2 regions of the Dyella sp. 333MFSha genome follow, and region 2 is predicted to be linked to the other one. Evidence: riboswitches for the same ligand, from Rfam matches in the RefSeq annotation. Region 2 holds a riboswitch; the other holds the start of a gene.

Region 1 (3,406 bases), on a different contig from region 2:
TTGGCGAGATCGGCCGCGTGGGCGGCGATCTTGTAGGCAATGATGCCGTCGCGCACGTCCTGACGATTGGGCAGACCGAGGTGTTCCTTGGGCGTTACATAGCAGAGCATCGCCGTGCCGAACCAGCCGATCATCGCGGCGCCGATCGCACTGGTGATGTGGTCGTAGCCGGGCGCGATATCGGTGGTGAGCGGGCCCAGCGTGTAGAACGGCGCCTCGTGGCACTTCTCCAGCTGACGTTCCATGTTCTCCCTGATCAGCTGCATCGGTACGTGGCCGGGGCCTTCGATCATGGTCTGCACGTCGTGCTTCCAGGCCAGCTTCGTCAGTTCGCCCAGTGTGTCCAGCTCGCCGAACTGCGCCGCGTCGTTGGCATCCGCGACGCAACCGGGACGCAGGCCATCGCCGAGACTGAAGGACACGTCGTACGCCTTCATGATTTCGCAGATGTCCTCGAAGTGCGTGTAGAGGAAGTTCTCGCGATGATGGGCGAGGCACCACTTGGCCATGATCGACCCGCCCCGGGAAACGATGCCGGTGACGCGCTTCGCGGTGAGGGGCACGAAGCGGAGCAGGACGCCCGCGTGGATCGTGAAATAGTCGACGCCCTGCTCCGCCTGCTCGATCAGCGTGTCGCGGAAGATGTCCCACGTGAGTTCCTCGGCCACGCCGCCGACCTTTTCGAGCGCCTGGTAAATGGGCACGGTCCCGATGGGCACGGGCGAGTTGCGGATGATCCACTCGCGCGTCTCGTGGATGTGCTTCCCCGTGGAAAGGTCCATGACGTTGTCGGCTCCCCAGCGGATCGCCCAGACCAGCTTCTCGACTTCTTCCGCGATGCCGGAGCTGACCGCGCTGTTGCCGATGTTGGCGTTGATCTTGGTCAGGAAATGACGGCCGATGATCATCGGCTCGGCTTCGGGATGGTTGATGTTGGCCGGAATGATGGCGCGGCCGCGTGCGACTTCATCGCGCACGAACGCCGGCGTGATGTGCCCGGGCAAAGCGGCGCCGAACGCTTCCCCAGGATGCTGCGTGCGCAGGGCACTGTCGGCCAGCGCCTCGATGCGCTGGTTCTCGCGGATCGCGATGTATTCCATTTCCGGCGTGACGATTCCGCGGCGCGCGTAGTGCATCTGGGTGACGTTGGCGCCAGCCTTCGCCCGAAGCGGCAGACGCGTGCTGCCGAAGCGGAAGGCATCGAGCCGGGAGTCGTGCACGCGCGAGCGGCCGAACGCCGAGGACAGTCCATCGAGACGCTCGACGTCACCCCGCTCCTCGATCCAGCCTGCCCTCAGTGCAGGCAACCCCGCGGCCAGGTCGACCGTGTGCGCCGGATCCGTATAAGGCCCCGAGGTGTCGTAGACGACGATGGGCGGATTCGCCTCTCCCCCGAACAGCGTGGGCGTGGCCGACTGTGCGATCTCACGCATGGCGACGCGAACGTCCGCCCGGCTGCCGCCGATGTGGATCTTGCGCGAGCCGGCGATCGGCGTGGTGACGGAGGTGGAAAGCTCGCGCGCGGCGCGGGCAAGATCGGTGGGACTGGCATTCATCGGCTTCTCGTACCTTGCGGATAAGGGAGAAGCGGACGGCGCCGCCACGCCGTGCCCCGTGCATGGACGCACGTTGCCTGTCGTGGACGAAGCTTCCTACGCCGGTACGGACCGGATCAGGTTCGAAGGGACTCTCTCAGCCCGCGCAATTGCTTGGGCACCCCCGCTTCGAGGCCGATTCAACCACGAAGCGGGGCGGGAAGCGAGCGCTCAGCCCTTGGGCGAGCGCGGCTCATAGGCGCGGAGGAACATGTCGACGGCCGCCAGGGCATTGGCCTTGACCTCCTCACCGAACTGCACGGCGCAGTCTTCGCAGCCGAACAGGCGCCGGATGAGCAGGTCGCCCTTGAGCAGCGCGAGGAACTGCGTGGTCGCACGGGAGACGTCGACGATATCGAGCTGACCACGCGAGGTGGCGCCCTCGAGCAGGCGCATCACCAGCTTGTGCATACGTGCCGGGCCCTCCTCCCAGACCAGACGACCGAAACGCGGATTACCGCCCGACTGACAGTCGGACAGGATCGCGCGGAACGTGCCGACGGACTCGGTATTGGTCTCCATCGCCGCATGGCGGCTGGCGATGTTGGTCAGCGTGACGCGGATGTCCGCACCCGGGCTGAAGTCGAAGAGGTCGTCCGGCAGGCGCTCCTGCACGTGCGCGCGGATCACCTCGCGGAAAAGGTTGTCCTTGTCGCCGAAGTGGCTGTACACGGTGAGTTTGGAAACGCCCGCGGAGGCCGCGACCGCATCCATGCTCGTACCCGCGAAGCCGCCCTGCGTGAAGAGCGCCTTGGCGGCATCCAGGATAGCCGCGCGCTTCTCCATGTCCTTGGGACGCCCCGGGCCCTGGCTCTTCATTTTCGGGCTGGCGTTCATGGCTGCACCTTCACAAACAGAAATTATGACTTTATTATACGCAGCGGTTCAGTTATTTCCACCACTCCTGAGATGTGGGCCTCAGGGTGGCGGTGCGACGGAAGCGCTGCGCGACGGATTACAATGAAGTGGGGCCACTGCCCGGGTAAACCCAAGGCGTTCAGGGGCTTGCGCCATCGATCGTTCAGGCGCCAGCGAGTGAAGGCACGGTCGGGCATGACTTCCGTCAGCCCGGTCCGGTGACTTCCGGCACTTAGCTCGGGCGGTGGCGCACCCGCAGCCTTGGCACCATTGGGAAAACGGGCGCTAAGCGCTTATCCTTTCGAACCTTTTTCAGCTTTTCGTACGGGATCCAAAACCATGGCGATGAATTTCGAGCAGGCACGTCAGAACATGGTCGAGAACCAGGTTCGTCCCTGGGAAGTCCTCGATGCCGACGTCCTGGAGACGCTGAAGGGCGTCCGTCGCGAAGATTTCGTCGCGCCGTCCCACCGGAACGTCGCCTTCGCCGACCTGACCCTCCCGCTGGGCCACGGCGAAGTGATGATGAAGCCGGTCGTCGAGGGCCGCGTGTTACAGGCGCTGGAACTGAAGAAGACCGATGAGGTACTGGAAATCGGTACCGGCTCGGGCTTCCTGACCGCTTGCCTCGCCCGCCTCGCCGGCAAGGTCACCAGCATCGACATGCACGCCGACTTCGTCGACGCCGCCCGCGGGCGCCTGGCCGCCGCCTCGGTGGTCAACGCCACGGTGGAAACCGCCGAAGCCGTCAACGGCTACCAGCCGACGGGCGTTTTCGATGCCGTCGTGGTGACGGGCGCCGTCCATGCGGTTCCCGAAAAATTCGTGCGCTGGCTCAAGCCGGGCGGGCGCATGTTCGTCGTACGCGGCGATTCCCCCGCGCAGACGGCGGTCCTCCTCACCCACGAGGGTGAAGGCCGCTATCGCGAGGAATCGCTGTTTGAAACGGACCT
Region 2 (3,406 bases):
CAGCGACGGGCAGGGTTTCGCCGACCGCGAGCGCGGGCCAGAAGCGACGGGGAACAAGCAGCAGGCAGGCCAGGCGCAGGCCGGCAGGAAGCATCCAGTGCGAAAATGAAAAGTTGCGCGTGAGCTCGTAGCAGGCGGCATACGCGCCCGCGACGGCGACATAGCGCCCCCAGACCAACGGATCCTTGTTCAGTGCACGCACATTCGACCCCTTTTGCCTCCCGGGTGGCCGATCGGAGCAGTCGGTAGCGACGCTTTCCGCTCTCGGCATGCTTAGTTTGAAGGGTTATCGGCCCGCTCGCCATCGAATAAACGGCGAATTGGTAAATTTGCCGATTTCGCGCGCGGGTGAGACGAGCATGGCGGGTTCGATACACTGGCGGAATGAGCGACGAAGTCCACTTTTCCCACGGCCTCGCGGGCGACCAGCAGGCGCCGGACTGGCCGCCGCTGGCGGAAAACGAGGTGGCGTCGCTGCTCGACGGCTATCCCTCGCTGAAGGGGCCGTACGCCATCGTCTGGCACAGCCCGCGTCCGCTCTCGGCAGCGGCACGCGTCACCACCGCAGGTGGCGAGGTCTTCGTCAAACGGCACCACATGAGCCTGCGCGACGAGCGGACGCTGGCCGAAGAACATCGCTTCGCGGCGCACCTGCGGGCCGGCGGTATCCCTGTGCCGCACATCCTCGCTGACGCGACCGGCCGCTCCTCGGTGTCCAGGGGCGACTGGGTCTACGAAGTGCATCGCTCCGCGACCGGGAACGATGTCTACCGCGACGCGTTTTCGTGGTCGCCCGCGGGCGGCGCCGCGCATGCGCATGCCGCGGGTGCGATGCTCGCGCGGCTGCACCTTGCGGCGGAAGGCTACGATGCGCCGCAGCGGGGAACCCACCTGCTGGTCGCCCGTGCCGAGATGCTCTCGGCGTCCGACCCCGTCTCGGTACTGGCCGGACAGCTGCCCGGACGGCCGGCGCTCGCCGCCTATCTGAGCGAGCGCGACTGGCGCGACGACGTGGGTACGGTTCTCGGCCCTTGGACGCAGGCTGCGACCCTGGCCGTAGCGCGACAAACGCCTTTGTGGACTCACGGCGACTGGCACGTTTCCAATCTCTGCTGGAGCGACGCGAGCGATGCGGGACGAATCACCGACGTGCTGGACTTCGGCCTGTCCGCGCGCACGTTCGCACTGTTCGACCTGGCTACGGCGATCGAGCGGAACGCCATCGCGTGGCTCGACATCGAACGGGGCGGGATTGCCCGTATCGATCTGGCTCTCGGCCTGCTCGACGGCTATCGGTCCGTCCGGCCGCTTGCTCCGGCGGACCTGGCCGCGCTTGCCGATGTCCTGCCCGTCGTCCACGTGGATTTCGCGCTCTCCGAGGTGCAGTATTTCGAAGGCATCACGCGGCGCCGCGATCACGCCGACGTGGCCTATCGGACCTTCCTGCTGGGCCATGCCCGCTGGTTCGCCGGGACCGAAGGGCAGGGACTGCTCGACGCCCTCCGTCACGCGCGCTGACATTTCGTGCTTCAATAGGCGTTCTAGAAGCGGGGGTGCCCGGCATACGCCGGGCTGAGAGAGTCCCTTGGAACCTGACCCGGTTAGTACCGGCGTAGGGAGCTTGCAGAACCACAAACGCCCTGTCGGGCGGCGTGGTTCGCCGTCGCTTCGTCCGTGAACCCGAAGACGACGATGACTCTTGCCCGTACCCCGCTCGCCCTGGCCCTGCTCGCCCTCGCTCCGCTGGCCCAGGCCTCGGACGACCATGCCGCCCCGCAGCAGCAGGCCCGCACCCTGCCGACCATCGACGTGCACGCGTCGGCGACCGACGGCTACCACGCCGCGGACTCGCAGCTGGACACCTTCGGCAGCTTCGGCAGCGCGGCGCTGCACGACACGCCGGCTGCCATCACCGTGATCACCCGCGCACAGATCGACGATCGCCAGCCGCGCACGCTCAGCGAGCTGGTGCGCGGAGACGCGGCGATCAACGACAACTACGCGCCGGCGGGTTACTACCAGGACGTATCCATCCGCGGTTTTCCGCTGGATCTCGCGACAGGCTTTCGCTTCAACGGCATGATGATGTCCGCGGAGCAGCTGCAGGCGCTGGAGGGTAAGGAGCGCGTCGAAGTACTGAAGGGTCTCGGCGGTCTCGAGGCGGGCGTGGTCGAGCCGGGTGGCCTGGTCAATTACGTCAGCAAGCGTCCAGCCGAGGTGCACAACCTCACGCTCGGCACCGACTCGCACGGCTCGAGCTACGAAGCGCTCGACCTTGGCACATGGTTTACCCCGTCGTTCGGCGTGCGGGTGAATGCCGCCAACGAAAAGACGCACGGTGCCATCGAACACACCGACGGGCGTCGCAGCTTTTTGTCGCTCGGCGCGGACTGGAAAATCAACGAACAGGCGACCTTGCTCCTCGACACCGACTATCAGACCAGCGGTGGCAATTCCGCATCGGGTTATCAGCTGCTCGGTGGAACGGCGATTCCGGCGCACCCGAGTCGCACCCGACTGCTCGGCTACCAGCCCTGGCAACGACCGGTAGGTATCCATTCGAGCAACACCTCGCTGCGCTTCAACTACCGCTTCAGCGACACATGGAACGCGCAGGTGTCGGTGGGTCACAGCCATACGGTGATCGACGACAACGTCGCGTTCGCCTATGGGTGCTTCTACGCCGAGTCGTGCGCATCGGGTGCCACACCCGGTTACTTCTTCGCACCGAACGGTGACTACGACGTCTATGACTACCGCAGCCCCGATGACACGCGTCAGAACGACGAGGTGCGTGGCGTGGTCACGGGCAGCTTCGCCACCGGTGCGCTCGATCACGAGATCAACCTCGGCGCCAGCGCGTTCCGTCGCACGGTCGACCAGCGTCCTTACGTCTACGACTATGTCGGCACGGCCAACATCGATGATCGCGTCGTGCCCGTTTTCGACCCGTCGCCGAACCAGCCCGGCGCGTCCGTGCGTCGCCTGACCAGCTGGCAGCGCACGTTGTTCGCGATCGATCGCATCCACATGGGTGAGCAGTGGCAGGTTCTGGCCGGCGCGCGCCTGGTCAAGCTGGACGAGCGCGCTTACGACGACACCGGCGCACTCGAGCGCGACACACGTGAGACGAAGACGCTGCCGCAGGCAGCGGTGCTGTGGCAGCCGACAACGCCGCTGACGACGTACCTGAGTTACGGCGAAGGCATCTCGCTCGGTCGAGAAGCGCCTTACTGGACCTCCAACGGCGGCACGACGCTCGCACCGCTGCATTCGCGCCAGGTCGAGGCGGGTGTGAAATATGCCGTGAGCGATGTGCTCGACCTGCAGGCCGCCTTGTATCGCATCCGTCAGTCGTATCAGTTTGCACGTGCGGATGACACAGCCGAAGGCTTCACCTTTGTCC

The links. A riboswitch is a leader RNA that binds a small molecule or an ion and turns the genes downstream of it on or off. The one in region 2 is predicted to bind thiamine pyrophosphate.
Region 1: linked by a shared signal. The riboswitch ahead of thiC (phosphomethylpyrimidine synthase ThiC) and the one ahead of BLT40_RS09700 (TonB-dependent siderophore receptor) in region 2 are both predicted to bind thiamine pyrophosphate.

Annotation. Positions count from the first base shown of each region.
Region 1 covers NZ_FNBR01000004.1:39,721-43,126, forward strand. The annotation lists gene thiC (phosphomethylpyrimidine synthase ThiC) at 1-1,556, opposite strand, end outside; TPP riboswitch at 1,633-1,731, opposite strand; gene BLT40_RS15195 (TetR/AcrR family transcriptional regulator) at 1,767-2,432, opposite strand; gene BLT40_RS15200 (protein-L-isoaspartate O-methyltransferase family protein) at 2,793-3,406, shown strand, end outside.
Region 2 covers NZ_FNBR01000002.1:525,888-529,293, reverse strand. The annotation lists gene BLT40_RS09710 (MASE1 domain-containing protein) at 1-202, opposite strand, end outside; gene BLT40_RS09705 (phosphotransferase) at 385-1,518, shown strand; TPP riboswitch at 1,540-1,636, shown strand; gene BLT40_RS09700 (TonB-dependent siderophore receptor) at 1,693-3,406, shown strand, end outside.